One region of the Psychrobacter sp. DAB_AL32B genome, then DNA from elsewhere that is predicted to be linked to it. Evidence: predicted binding sites of a transcription regulator. Region 1 holds the regulator's gene; the other holds the start of a gene.
What was found. Region 1 encodes PhoB, which activates phosphate uptake and scavenging genes when phosphate is short. Its sites were predicted from a motif close to TGTCATNAANCTGTCATAA; they were not measured.

Region 1 (8,063 bases):
ATAGCATTAGTCACGAGCTGTTCTAAAAATTAATCAAAAAAAAGGAGAGAATGGCTCATTATTAGCCATTCTCTCCTTTGTTATATAAAGCTATTTTCTTTCAAGATACTGTCATAAATACCCCTTACGCTAGCCTTTAGTTGCCAACCATTTTTTCAGTGTTGACAGCGTCATCTATTTTTACCAGTGTCTTTAGCAGGTCAATGGCGTCATTAATCGTATTACAAACCACCAAACGCTCAAGATCTTCTCGCTTCATAAAACCTTGTTCAGCGGTATATTTTAAATGCTCAATCATACGATCATAAAAACCATTGATATTAAGAATAATCATCGGTTTTTCATGCTGATACAACTGGCGCCATGTAGCAATTTCCATAATTTCTTCTAATGTTCCAAGCCCGCCCGGCAAGGTGATAAAGGCATCAGCATATTCTGCCATCACTGTTTTACGCGTGTGCATAGTGTCGGTCAAATGTAGGCGAGTCAGCTGCTCATGGGCAATCTCATGCTTTAGCATAAAGGTTGGAATCACACCGACTGCTTGTGCACCGCCTCGAATAACCTCGTCCGCGACCGCACCCATCAAACCGATACTCGCACCGCCATAAACCAGACCCATACCGTTGTCTGCCAAAGCACTACCAAGCTCGCGTGCTGCCTGCTCATATACTTCATTATTGCCCAAGCGTGAACCGCAGTACACCGCTACTAATGGCATGGTAAGCATTGATTTATCCACTGCTTTTTCAATATGAGTAATATCTTGGCTAGTAATAACTTCATAAGTGTGATTGTTAATTTTCATTTGCATATAGCTTCCTTAATTTTCACATCGATTGTTTTTATTGAGAACTTGTTTATTAAAGCATCTTTATTCGTACGTATTGAATATTTTAAGTAGCGATTCAGTCGAGTCTTTATGGATAATATTATGCAAGATAAACTGCAATAGAACTTAGAAGTCATATTTGAACGCCTTCCCTACTGAGATTTATTTTAACATAAGCAATGCTATCACGCGGTAGCAACGATTTATCACTACGCAATTACTACATTTTTAAGGCTACACATTGGCAGCTTATGGCAAATTAACACTTTTTATTTACCAATAAAGCTCGCTCATAAAAACGACAAAAATATATTAAGGTTCAACCATGGAAAGCACCTCTACCAATACTCAAATAGACACTTACTCATTAAGCATAATGACTGATCGCAATCAAGCATTGGCGGCGACCGTATATCGCCCTAAAAATGAAGTAAAAATAGCGCTCATGATAGCACCCGCAACAGGTATCAAACGTCAGTTTTATCATAATTTTGCCACTTATTTGGCAGAGCGTGGCTTTGGTGTGCTGACTTTTGATAACGAAGGTATCGGTGAGTCGCTTTCATGCGATTTGGCAAAATGTGATGCTTCTTTAATCAGCTGGGGCCGTCATGACATGCCAGCCGTCCTCGATGCTTTGCAGGACGAGTTTACCCATGCCACTTACCACTTAATTGGTCATAGCGCGGGTGGTCAGCTGATTGGTTTGATGCCCAATTATAAAGCTATCGCCTCAGTATTTAATGTTGCCTGCTCATCAGGTCGTATTAAAAATATGGACATGCCTTATAAGCTCAAGGCAATGGGTTTTATGGATGCTTTTATTCCACTCACGAACTTGGCCTTAGGTTATACGCCTTCGGATAAAATCGGCATGGGCGAACCGCTACCACGTGGCGTTGCTCGTCAATGGCGCGAGTGGTGTAATGGCGCAGGTTATATCAAGACGGCGTTTGGAAAAAGCATACATCGCCATTTTTATGATGAGATTGACATGCCAGCATTGTGGCTAGGTTTTAGCGATGATGAAATTGCCAACAGCAAAAATATGGATGATATGATTCGCGTCTTTACGCAGATGCCGGTAGAAAAGCGCTTTTTTGCCCCTACAGACTTTGGCCTAAAAAGTATCGGTCATATGCGTTATTTTAGTAGTAGAACCAATGCCAAAGCACCTGAGCTGTGGCAAATGGCCGTTGATTGGTTGAACAAGCAGCAATAGATTCAACATTCCATTTAACGCCAAATCAAGCTATTTAATCTGTCGAGTTTACCGCCTCCGCTTCTGCCTTGATACGCTTAGTCAATGCAGAATAAAGTGACGGCTGCATATTATGGATGTTACCGAGCATCCATTTAACATAGCTGATGGGCACCTCTTTAATCAGCTGTCCTTTATATTTACCAAAGGGCATTTTACTCACAGGATTGGCTTTGTTGGCGATAGCATGGGCAGCCACAAAATCAGTCGGCGCAATCTCTAAACGCTCGCAACAAGCCTGATAGAGCAAATAACACATGCGCGCATCACCTAACGCGTCATGAGCCGCAATCGTCATCCTACTCGCCTCACCCTTGCCCAATAATAGCTCAATACACTTAGATTGACCATAAGCGCTCCATTCGGGAAAGGCAACGCGCGCCAGCCTAACAGTACAAATCAGCTTGGCCGATGGACTGCCAATAACACGCCAATCAAAACGTACGTTGTGACCAATTAAATATTCCGGTAATTCAAATTCATCCAATTCAAAACGCTCAAGCCCAGCCACATCATCATCGGTGATACCATGAATTCTAATCACGACGGGTGATATCGAGCGACCACTATTAAAGTATTTCATCCACTCGAAACCAGTAGCTACGTTAATAGTTGCCACTTGGATAGGTCGTGGATCACGACCTTGATCGGTTTCGGTATCGATAATAAGTGCAGTATTAAGATTTATCATAAAAAATCAGTCATAGAAAGTCATTCATAAAAAATTGGCCATTAATACCCGCCTTAATAGTCTAAAAGAAGCGCTCTATTAGAGGGGTTATAGTTATAGTTATAGTTACTGTATTTATATTTATGGGGATAAAAACCAGATATAACAATGCTATACAAACGTTAAAGGACAAGATCAATATAATATTAGTTAAAACAACACAATAAGTTTAAGAGACGTCGATGCGACCAAATGAAGAAAACCAACCACCACGACCAGCACAACCAACATTGTTAAGCCGTGTGCTAAAGGTGCTGATTAAGGCTGCTGTGCTATTAGCGCTGTTATTTGTATTCGATAAACTCGTACCAAGTATCAGCCAACAAACACAGTCATTTGTGCTGGCAAAATGGCAGCAGCTAAGTCTGTTACAACAAGAACCGCCGACCGAAAACAGCTTACCCAGTCCGCTGCCAAAGCAGCATCTGACGGATACTTGGGGCGCTGCGCGTAGCCAAGGACGCTCCCATGAAGGGATTGATATTTTTGCAGATCGAGGTACGCCGATACAAGCAACGACACAAGGTATCGTCAGCAAGGTTGGAGACGATAGATTGGGTGGGCGTGTAGTGGTGGTCGTGGGACCGGGCGGTGCAGGACATTATTATGCGCATTTAGAAGACTATGCTGACATCTCTCCCAATGACTGGGTCAATGCAGGCGATATCATCGGTTATGTTGGTGATAGTGGCAACGCCAAAGGCACGCCGCCGCATGTCCATTATGGGATTTATATTAATGGCAGCGCGGTGAATCCTTACCCACTTTTGCAAAAAAATTAGGCTATTTGAGAAATTTATCAATCAACATTAGGTCGTGTTGATTTATCAGCACTGTGTCCCAGACAACGCAAAAATTAACGACAAAGCAAATATCTTTACTGGATTTGCAGTACGCTATTCATCCCTGTCAAGAAGGCCGTTTTGTCGTCAACTTATAGATGCAGATCGCACATGAGCAGCTGGAAACACCATGCTAAAGGTTGAGCCTACCCCTTCTACTGACTCAATTTGCAAGTTGGCCTCATGCTGATATAAGACATGTTTTACAATTGCTAGTCCCAGTCCCGTACCGCCTGTGGCACGGCTACGACCTTTATCGATACGATAAAAGCGCTCAGTCAAACGCGCGATGTGCTCAGGGGCAATACCAATCCCATTATCTTCGACGGCAAACCGGCAACCTTCTGCTGTCTTGGTCCAGCTAATAGCTATATTGCCGCCCTTTGGCGTATATTTAACGGCATTAATCACCAGATTGGATAACGCACTATTTAGGTACATCTCTGAGCCTTGTAGCCCGTCATAAGTATCTATCTGCAAGTGAATGGTATGCCCATATTCTTGATTATAGGCTTGCGCATCATCATAAACATGCGTAAGCAGCTTGGTCATATCGATATAATTGAGCTCGTGCGTCTCTTCGATTTCAATTCGAGATAACAACAATAAGTCATTCACCACTCTATTCATACGAGCCGTCTGCTGGCTCATCAACTCAAAACCACGTCGCCAATGCGCTGGCATATCTGGCTGATCTGAGAAATTCTCTAGATAACCCATCATCACGGTCAATGGTGTACGTAACTCGTGCGAAACATTCGCCACAAAGTCGCGGCGCATTTCTTCCAAGTTATGCAAGCGCGTCACATCATAAATAATCAGTAGTTTTTCGTCACCAAAAGGCGTGAGCTCACACTTTAAATAGCGATTAGGATCTCGCCACGACACCATATGCACACCATCATGAACGCCATCGCCATCATTAGGCGTCGTGGCCGCTTGATAATATTGACGAAACTCAGGCACCCTAATAAAATCAAAGATGTGCTTGCCCTTATCAGCTGCTTGCAATAACAATAAATCTTCTGCCGCCTGATTCCACCACTCTAGACCATCATCGTCATTGAGCAAAATTACTGCATCTCGTAATGCTAGTAGAGCGCTTCTAATTTTTTTCAGCTGATCGGTTGTATTGTGCTGGGAGATTGGCTCTAATTTGCCTTGTTGATTATTTTCGGTCGGCATTATCATTCTCATCAATTAGATTTACTACTATTAGCTGCATTAGGTCAGCTTCGATTGTTATTCAATTTTTTATTAGATGGCACTTTTATAGTGAATTAAATGGATTCAACCAGACTAGAAAATCGATAACCCGTACCGCGTACCGTTTGGATCAACGTATTACAATCATAAGGGTGTAGTAATTTTCGTAAACGCCGAATATGTACATCAATGGTTCTATCTTCAATATAAACATTGCCGCCCCATACTTGATCTAGCAACTGTGCTCGCGTATAAGCACGCTCTGGATGACTCATAAAAAATGCCAATAAGCGATATTCTGTCGGACCCATATCGATAATTTTATCATCAACCATGAAACGCTGGCTTTTGGGGTCTAGGCTTAGCTTTCCTATTTCGATAGGCTTATCGCTACTGAGCGCACTACTACGACGCAATACCGCTTTGATTCTTGAGATTAATTCACGGGTAGAAAAAGGCTTGGTCATATAGTCATCAGCGCCAGCATCAAGACCATGAACCTTACTGTCTTCTTCACTTTTGGCAGTCAACATAATGACTGGTATCTCAGCGAGCAGCGCATCATTTTTAAGCATACGGCAAAAATCGATGCCACTTTTATCTCCGGGCAGCATCCAATCCAATAAAATCAGCGCTGGTCTGTGATCCACCACTTGCTGGTGCGCCTCTGAGACGTCAGCTGCCTGCAAACTCTCAAATCCAGCCATCTCTAGTGTCATGACGAGCATCTCACGAATCGCAGGTTCATCTTCAACAATCAAAATTTGCTCATTATACATACGGCATTCTCAGTGTTAGAGGACAAAATCTATCCTATAAAAAGGCGGTAAACACACGCGCTAGCTTCTTCCTATTAAACGAATTAATTATGACAGCTTGATGACATTTACTTTTAAAATTTTAATATTTGGCATCAAGTCTAATCGCTCAACTTACTTCTAATAAAAAGTTTAGCGGTCCATCATTGACGCTCGCAACTTGCATATTAGCGCCAAACTGACCCGTTGCAATGCCGGGATACTGAGTCTTTGCATAAGTAACCAATTGTGCAAATAATACCTGTGCCGCATCAGGTGCCATCGCGCCGCCAAAATCAGGGCGACGACCTTTATCCGTTTTTGCCATCAAGGTAAATTGTGATACCAATAATAACCCGCCAGCCACTTGCTGGACATTTTTATCCAGTTTACCGGCCTTAGCCGGATCGTCATCATTTTCAAAGATACGATAAGTGAGGATTTTATCGACTAAGCGCTGCGCACTTTGTAGATTATCATCGTGACCCAAACCAATATATGCCAATACCCCATGCTGAATAGAGCCAACGCAGCAGTCATCAACGCTGACGCTGGCATGATTTACCCGCTGGATAAGTGCTCTCATTACTTACTTCCTTTAACGATTATGGTCATACAGTCAGCTGCCGACCATGATAAAATGTATTTATTTATGTATGAATATCACTATCTATTAATATCACTATCTATAAGTGTCACTGTCTATTGTTTTCTAGCACCACTTTTTATTTTCATCATTGCTTTTTTAATCACTACTTTGGTCATCTATTATGAATGTATTTACTACCTTACAACAGTTTGTACCCCAACAAAAAATCAGCAAAGCAGCTGGACGTTTAGCCGCCAGCCGCCATCCTTGGGTCAAACGCGCTTTCATTCGTAGCTTTGCCAAAGCTTACGATGTTAGCTTAGATGAATATGAGCGTCAAAGTTTAAACGCTTATGAGAGCTTTAATGATTTTTTTACCCGTGAGCTACAAGACGATGCGCGCGCTATCGATACTACCATCAATGGTATCGTCAGTCCTGCTGATGGGATGATATCGCAGCTTGGGCAAATCAATGACCATAAGCTTCTGCAAGCCAAAGGTCGCGACTATGATATCGGGCAGCTATTGGCCAACAGTGCCGACGGCGATTATTTTGCTGATGGTAGCTTTGCCACTGTCTATCTTGCGCCAAGCAATTATCACCGCGTCCATATGCCATTTGATGGCACATTGACCAAAACCCGTTATGTCCCTGGTACGCTATTTTCGGTCAATAATGCGACGGCAGCAAATGTGCCTGATTTGTTTGCTCGCAACGAGCGCCTAGTTTGTCTGTTTGATACCGCCTATGGTAAAGCGGCTGTGGTCATGGTCGGTGCGATGATTGTCGCTGGGATCGAAACGGTTGCGACGGGTAAAATCATACGTACTGATGACATTCAAGAAGCGGATCATGATATGAGCTTTAAGAAAGGCGATGAGCTTGGACGTTTTTATTTAGGCTCGACCGCGATTGTGGTACTGCCAAAAGCAGCAAACACTGATTGGCAAAATACTATGAAGCATGGCTCAACGGTACAAATGGGTCAGTTACTAGGTAGCGCTAAAATTTAGTCCCATTTATCTAAGTACAAAACGCTTTTAACGAGTAGCATTGATAAATATGAGCATAATCAGTAATAACATTACTGACTATGCTTTTTTTGTGCCTATCTATCACTGTCTTTTTATAAGCCGCTATTTTTTTACACAAACGCTTTATGTCATCAAACTGTCATATTCATTTGGCACACTCTCCTTATTAACCGCAGAGCATCATTTCAGCAAACCCCAGAAAACCCCAGAAAACTATTGTCATTGTTATTTATAAATGCTTGATACTCAAAATTGATTAATTTTAGGAGAAATAATGCGTCATTCATTAATAGCTGTAGCAGTCGCTGGTGCCTTTACCTTAGCAGCCTGTAGTCAAACACCCGATAGCAATGAAAGCAATGAGCCTGCCACAACAGCGCAAGCAACTACGGCCTCTAGCGGTGACTCTACAAGTAACGCTAATGCTAGCTCAGCTGAAAATGTATCGATGAATATTACAGGGGCTGGTGCTTCTTTTCCGCAGCCTATCTATGCTAAATGGTCAGATGCCTACAACAAAGCAACAGGTGGACAAGTTAACTATCAGTCAATCGGCTCATCCGGTGGTATCAAACAAATCGTTGCTAAAACGGTTGATTTTGGCGCATCCGACGCACCTATGACGCCAGGCGAGTTAAACGAAGCCGGTCTGATTCAATTCCCAACCGTTATCGGCGGTGTGGTTCCTATCGTTAATATTGACGGTATTAAACCCGGTCAATTAAAGCTAAATGGTGAAATGTTAGCGGACATCTATCTTGGTAAAATCA
Region 2 (8,063 bases), on a different contig from region 1:
AATCCCTTGCGTGTCAGCGACCATGGCGTATGGGCACCACTTTTACACCTGTATCCGCAGGCCGATATTCCTATAGTACAAATATCCTTGCCACACTATTATGACAGTATCGCCTGCTATCAATTGGGCGCACAATTAGCACAGCTACGCCATGAGCAAATTCTGATTATTGGCTCAGGGAATATTACGCATAATTTACAGGCGCTACGCTGGCAAGCAGAAAGTATTGATCAAACCGCAAAAAACTTTAAAGTCTGGTTACTACAACAGCTAAAAACAGACATTCCTAGCGCTCTAGACTGGCAGCAATACCCTGACTACAAGGATATACATCCAAGCGATGAGCATCTACTGCCACTATTTTTTGCTTTAGGTGCTGGTCAGCGCGTATCTGTCGTCCACCAAAGTATGGCGCACCATAGTTTGGGCATGGATATCTATCGCTTTGATTAAAAGAATTGAATCAAAGCAAAAGCAATAGATATAAAGCGTCAGACAGATATGGACAGGCATATAAAACTACATCTCAAAAGCAAGTTTGGTAAATAAACCGGCGCGCTCCATCTCTCCAGCGACACTCAACAACGTCGTTTCATCATTCATGCGCCCAATCAGCTGCATACCAATTGGTAGGCCTTTTTTGCTCATTCCGACGGGCAATGACATAGCCGGTAGTCCAGTAATATTACCCAATAAAGTAAAGCCCATTTTTCCTAGTACTGGCGAGCTTAACTTTTCAATCATTCCCGAACTAAAGGCATATTTACCCATATCAATGCCTTTGTTTAGCAAACCCGCACTACGCATAAGCATCTCATCCATCCGACTTGGTGGTAGTACGCCATGTTTCACTGCCGGTGTCGGGACGGTTGGGCACAAAATCATATCGTAGGTTTCGAGCAACAGACCGGTTTGATATTGGCTATCATGCCAGCCATGCTTAGCATGAGCCAAATCAACGGCAGATAATGAACGTCCAAGCAGCGTCATATTATACGTTTGCGGCTCAAGATTTTGTATGTGCTGTGCACCGTGGCAACGCTCGATATTATCGATGGTAAAAGCAGTATGCGCACAGACTACCACTAAAAAATCATGCCAAAACTGTTCAATATTAATATTAGGTTCAGCAGGCACCACACGATGCCCCATGGCTTCCAGTTGTTTAGCCGTCTGCTCTAATACGGCAAGTACTTCTTTATCGACCACAGTGTTAGCGACCAACGGCTGTTGATGCAAGGCGATGGTTAATTGCCTTGGCGCGCGCATTGCGGCCTCTAGAAAGGTTCTATCTGGTGGCGCAATAATATAAGGCGCACCGATCTCTGCACCGCTTGTAGCGTCAAGCATGGCGGCACTATCGCGCACGCTACGCGTAATCACATGATCTGCCACTGCCCCTTCCCAGCCTTCGCCAAATAAGGGACCCATTGGGTTGCGACCACGACTGGGTTTAAGTCCAAATGTACCACACCACGCGGCAGGAAAACGAATAGAGCCACCACCATCACCAGCGCCTGCCATCGGTACGATACCGCTTGCCACTGCCGCCGCACTACCACCCGATGAACCACCAGAGCTATAACCTTTCTTAAAAGGATTGTGAGTCACGCCATGCGCTTTTGGTTCAGTGGTGATAATCAAGCCAAATTCTGGGGTATTGGTTTTACCAAAAGTGTTCACACCCGTGGCTTTCATACGCTTGACGATTTCGTTATCGCTTTTTGATATAATACTGACACTACGGCTGCCCATGGTGAGAGGTTCATCAGCGAAGCTAAAAGATAAGTCTTTTAATAAATAAGGGACGCCGTTAAATACACCGGCTGGCAGTCCTGCCTGCGCCGCATCATAAGCACGCTCGTCAAAACGATGAATAATAGCGTTCAATTTAGGATTGAGCTGATTGGCTTGATCGACTGCCGCATCAAGCAACTCTTTAGCGCTGACTTCCCCTGCATTGACTAAGGCTGCTAGCGCTAACGCATCGTATTGGGTGTATTCTTTAAACATAACCGACCTTCCTTGGAGAGTGACTGAATTAAGGTTTATTTTTTAAATCTTATGCTTATCTGTCTCATAATCAATTACCAGTTTAGTATAAAAAATCATTGCTTATGATGGATAAACAAACTCATTGGTCATTTGAAAACATAAGTGTCTATTATTAATAATGGATGTAATCGTAAATGACCACATATATTCCAATAATAAAAAAGCGAGCTACTTTATTTAGTAACTCGCTTTTTTATCATTGAATTAAGCTTTATATTTTTACATTAGTAGCTCACGTTTACCACTTTTACCCATCGAGCTGACCAGTCCAGCATCCTCCATTGAATCTACAATTCGCGCGGCACGGTTGTAACCAATGCTGAATTTACGCTGGATACTAGAAGCAGAAACTTTACGTGTCTCCATAATAAAACCAACGGCTTCATTATAAAGATCATCATCTTCACCAGAGGCGCTGGCACTACTGCCGCCACCGGGACTAGACAACTCAAAATTGCCAGCCATATTATCAATATAATCAGGTGCACCGCGCTCACGCCATGCATCACAGACACTATTGACCTCTTCATCGCTGACATAGGCACCATGGACACGATCCGGTTCAATCTGTCCGGGCCCTAAGAACAACATATCACCATTACCAAGCATATCTTCTGCGCCACCACTATCCAAAATAGTGCGCGAATCCACTTTTGAGTTCACTCGTAGCGCCGCTCGTACTGGAATATTGGCTTTAATCAAACCGGTAATGACATCGACTGACGGGCGCTGAGTCGCTAGTATCAAATGAATCCCTGCTGCCCGCGATTTTTGCGCCAAGCGTGTAATTAATTCTTCAGCTTGCTTACCAACCTGCATAATCATATCGGCAAATTCATCGGCGACGATGACAATCATGGGTAATGTTTTAAGCTTAGGTGCTTGACTAATACTCACGCTGTCATTGGGTCGCCATAATGGGTCAAGCATGGGATTACCTGATTTTTCAGCAGCAATAACTTTTTTGTTAAACTCATTCAGCTTACGGACTTTTAATAAACTCATGAGCTGATAACGGCGTTCCATCTCTGCGACGCACCATGACAAAGCACTGGCAGCTTCGGTCATATCGGTCACGACTGGCGTCAGTAGATGTGGAATATCATTATAGTTGGCAAGCTCAAGCTGCTTAGGATCGATAAGAATCATCCGCAGCTCGTTTGGCGTATATTTAAGCAGCATCGATAGTAACATCGCGTTGACCAAGACTGATTTACCAGAGCCTGTCGTACCAGCAACCAACATATGGGGCGCTCGTGCAAGATCAGTAATAATAGCTTTACCACCAATATCTTTACCCATCGCCATACTAATTTGCGCTTTAGGATCTTTAAATTTTTCGGTATCTAATAGCTCAATCAAGCGCACCATTTCGCGCTGTTTATTGGGCACTTCAATGCCAATATAGGGTTTACCGGGAATCACTTCGACCACACGTAAGGATGCCATTGATAATGAACGCGCCAAATCGCGTGAAATTCCCGTGACCTTGCTGGCTTTTATCCCAGGAGCTAGGTCTACTTCAAAGCGGGTCACCACAGGGCCTGGAATCGCATTGACGACGTTTGCTTTTACATTAAACTCTTGTAACTTAATCTCCAAAAGCTCTGATAATTGTTCAAGCTCAGCAAGCGTATAGCTTGGCTGACGATTGGGATCTGGCTTATCTAAAATAGACATCTCTGGAATCGGCGACAGACTGCTACGATAAGCAGCCGTTTGCATCGATCGTGATTTTTGGCTGAACGCAATATCATCACTAATATGCGGCATAACGGGCGCATTACTATCTTCAACGCTATCGTCTTCCGGCATCATATCGGTAATATGATTGCTGCTATCGCCTTCTGGCACCGCAAAGCTTACCGTTGGCTTCGTAGCTGTTGTCAGTTGATTATCTGGCTCGATATTGAGCTTGATATCTGGCATTGAAGCGCTAGTTTCTACCGTAGGCGGTAGCTTAGGGTTAGCAGGCGGGGTATTGGTTGGCGTCATATCAGTGGTTTCGAAAGCTGGCGCAATCACATTTACCACTTTTGACGCACTGGCCATACCTGCTATAGAAGAGGATTCCAAGTCATTTGAGAACTCAGGTTTTTCAACAGACCATTCATTAGAAAAGTCATCAGCAGGTTTATTAACTGAGTCATTCACTAAATTATCAGATACCTCTACAGTAGGCGCAAATACCGTCTCTAATATTGGCGCTTCTTCCTCTTTACCTAGTTCAGTAGCTGAAGGCACTGCTGCATGTTCTGCTAACCATGCATCCACTAAGGTGTCAACAGTGTCAACTGAATCAGAAATATCAGTGTCCGTATGATGTTCGGCATTTAATAATGGATTGACTTGTGATTCGTTAGGCAACTGAACACTCTCTTGATTGGTATCAAAAGCAGGTTGAGTAGACGATATATTTGTCGTTGAAAGTTCTTTACTATCCGTCTCTGCATCAGAAACGTCTATATTTGAGCTATCAAAAAAGTCAGCGGCAGATTCATCTGAACGTGGCGCGTTTATAGCAGAAGAATCATAAGGTATCGTATCCTGCCCCATATTCATCTCATTCGCCAACAAATCATCGACAGTATTGGCATCGTTCCATGCAAAACTCGGTTCAACTTTTCTTACCGGTGTTATTGGAGCATTTGCAACAGGCGTCGATGCTTGATTGATATTAGAGATGGTGGCATTACTAGCCATGGTGGCAGCCGTTTGTAATTGCTCATCCCGTCTTGCACTATCACTTGCTGCTTGTGCCGCTGCTATCATAGAGGCTTTTACGCCAGCACCCAGTCCTGAAGTCGATAAAAAATCTGTCAAAACATTACTGAAACGACCACTTCTACTTCCATTTTCCCTATTACCAGCGTGGTCAGCCGCTTGTAACTCAAGCGGTAACTGCTCATATTGTTGCTGGTTTTTTTCAGCTATCACAGTGTCATTAACATTAACATCCTGTTGGACAGCATCGGCTTCTTGTGATGTTTGACTATGATCAAACTCACTATCTTGGTTTCTGATACCAGAGCCAAGCCACGACCATGACTTAATTTTTTCATAAATCGTCAGCCAATGGATATTAAAAGCAAACGTGGCCGTAATAATGACAAACACTGTCAAAAACGTCACACTCCCCCACTGCGATAACAGCTGAGCCAGCCGCGCTTGTAGTTCAAGACCGATAATACCGCCAGCAACACCCTTGAGACCTGACGTCATGGGATCCGCTACCTGCTGCACCAAGGCAATCACTTGCGCAAATAAGGCGCTGGCACTTAATATTAAAAACACATAAGCAACCAAGCGTAGTAGCCAAAATGTTGGTTTGTTATCCCACCAAATCAGGATAGATTCATAAACCAAAAACGCCAACAACCACCACGCGCCAAAACCAAAAAAGCTGTAGAGCAAATCTGATAGCCAAGCACCCGTCTCGCCGCCCATATTATTAATCGCAGTCATATCACTACTGATGTGCGACCAGCTAGGATCATTACCCGTATAAGTCATTAAAATGACAAACAAGTAAACCGCTAGTATTGACCCAAGTAGGGTAAATATGCCCTTTTTTAAATAATCAATAAGTGGTGCTGATATCACGTAAGATCTGCCTTGTTGTTAATACTAAATGGTCGCCAACTCATGATTAAGCTTAATCATGCTGACATAAATTCCTGATAAAGACTGCTGCAATAGGTTACTACTGATGCGGCGTAATGATACGAAAACTGTATCTAAAATATTACCGTAAAATATTAAACGCGTTACTGTTTTTATTTTGTGCTCAGCATACAACTTCTTATAATAACAAATACATAGCTGCCGTGGCGACCGTCTTATAAATAAAGAGTATAAGAAAATCAATCTAGCAGTAATTTAGTTGAGAATGCATCTATTAAAAAAGGATGCGTGTATTTTTTGCAGTAAAACATAGTCAGAATACTTTAACAACGCTACAGTACTGCTGGTATAAATTTTTTGTAGCCTCTGTCTGCGTAGGCACAGCAAGCAAGAAAAATTCATACTAGCAGTACGTGATATATCAATATTACTTTCCCATGACTATATTTGAATATAAACTCACTTTTTCCACTAAAATCTCAAGCGTCAGATGCTTTAGTTCTAATGATACCCATATTTGTTTTAGCAAACTTGCACTTTTTGCTCTTAGCCCTTATGTTATTATCACATAGCAACGATAAAAACCAGATACGTCGTCATTTTTACGCTTATCTTTTATAATACTTATAATATCTACTTATTATTTTAACGTTGAACCTTTTCACTTTTATTGCTCTAGCAAGGAAATCTTATGGCAACTGATAATACTGCTCCACGCCACGAAAAATTGATTATTTTAGGTTCAGGTCCTGCCGGATATTCGGCAGCGGTCTATGCGGCGCGTGCCAATTTAAAGCCTGTTATGGTTACGGGCATGGAAGTCGGCGGACAGCTCACGACCACCACCGAAGTCGATAACTGGCCGGGTGATGCACATGATTTAACGGGTCCTGCGCTCATGGATCGTATGAAAGCCCATGCCGAACGCTTTGGTACAGAACTGGTTTATGACCATATTAATGAAGTTAATTTAAATGTACGCCCTTTTGAGCTGACTGGTAATAATGGCAACTACACTTGTGATGCATTAATTATTTCAACAGGCGCATCAGCACAGTATTTAGGTCTAGAGTCAGAAACCAAATTCCGTGGTCTTGGCGTTTCCGCTTGTGCGACTTGTGATGGCTTCTTTTATAAAGACCAAAAAGTTGCGGTCATTGGCGGTGGTAACACGGCTGTTGAAGAAGCGCTGTATTTATCGAATATCGCAGCTGAAGTCACTTTAGTGCATCGCCGTGATAGCTTGCGCTCTGAGAAAATCCTTCAAGACAAACTGTTTGAAAAAGCTAAAAACGGCAATATCAAAATCGAGTGGAACCACAGCGTAAAAGAAGTGGTTGGTAATGACATGGGCGTTAATGGCGTTGTCATCGAATCTATGATCGATGGCAGCACTAAGCAACTGGATGTGTTCGGTATGTTTGTCGCTATTGGTCATAAGCCCAATACTGACTTATTTAAAGGTCAGTTAGAGATGAAAGATGGCTACCTTATTGTCAATAGTGGACTTAATGGCAATGCGACCCAAACCAGCATTGAAGGCGTCTTTGCCGCAGGTGACGTGGCAGATCATGTGTATCGTCAAGCGATTACTTCTGCGGGTACAGGCTGTATGGCAGCACTCGATGCTGAAAAGTATCTAGATGCAATAGGCGAAACGGTCGCTCGTGATCATACTTATGACTCTACATTGACTGCAGACAAAGAAGCTTAAGTGAGCAACTCTTCTAAAGACAACGACCGCATTGATATCAATGCGGCTCATATAACGCCTGAGACCTTTGGTAAAAATATCAGAAGTCTTGGGCGTTATGACTTCCCAGATCCTGCTATGGTGGATCCTGATGGCATAGGTATTGTGGCTGTCGGGGGAGATTTAGCACCTGAAACGCTGATTTCTGCCTACGCGCAAGGGTTATTTCCGTGGTTCAATGAAGACGAACCCATTGCTTGGTGGTGTCCTGAGCCACGATGTGTGATGGTGCCAGCTGACTATCAACCGAGCAAATCACTACACAAACAAGCGAACCGTGAACGTTGGCAATTAACCCTTAATCACGCTTTTGATGAGGTCATACACGCTTGTAGTTTACCGCGTAGTAATGGCGTCAATGACGATCTTAATGAAAGTCAGCCTGAGGGCGAACATACTTGGATTCATAACGAGATGATTGAGGCTTATACTGAGCTACACGCTCAAGGTTTTGCCCATAGCATTGAGGTTTGGGATGATAAAGGACAGCTAATTGGCGGTTTATACGGCTTAAAAATAGGTAGTATTTACTTTGGCGAGTCGATGTTTCATCGTGCCTCCAATGCATCAAAACTGGCATTTTGGGGCTTAATGCGCTTGTGTGATCAGAGTCATGTAGCGCTCGTCGATT

Region 2: a site for PhoB is predicted at 5,710-5,728, ahead of CAN34_RS07320 (DNA translocase FtsK). Genes of this name have one in related genera too.

The regions. Positions count from the first base shown of each region.
Region 1 is NZ_NEXU01000027.1:34,228-42,290, reverse strand. Features, by position in the region: gene CAN34_RS03605 (TIGR00730 family Rossman fold protein) at 137-814, opposite strand; gene CAN34_RS03600 (alpha/beta fold hydrolase) at 1,158-2,054, shown strand; gene CAN34_RS03595 (DUF3820 family protein) at 2,089-2,784, opposite strand; gene CAN34_RS03590 (M23 family metallopeptidase) at 3,006-3,605, shown strand; gene phoR (phosphate regulon sensor histidine kinase PhoR) at 3,753-4,850, opposite strand; gene phoB (phosphate regulon transcriptional regulator PhoB) at 4,946-5,650, opposite strand; gene dtd (D-aminoacyl-tRNA deacylase) at 5,799-6,254, opposite strand; gene asd (archaetidylserine decarboxylase) at 6,439-7,272, shown strand; gene pstS (phosphate ABC transporter substrate-binding protein PstS) at 7,568-8,063, shown strand, end outside.
Region 2 is NZ_NEXU01000063.1:44,496-52,558, forward strand. Features, by position in the region: gene CAN34_RS07310 (class III extradiol ring-cleavage dioxygenase) at 1-453, shown strand, start outside; gene CAN34_RS07315 (amidase) at 520-2,013, opposite strand; gene CAN34_RS07320 (DNA translocase FtsK) at 2,275-5,658, opposite strand; gene trxB (thioredoxin-disulfide reductase) at 6,371-7,393, shown strand; gene aat (leucyl/phenylalanyl-tRNA--protein transferase) at 7,424-8,063, shown strand, end outside.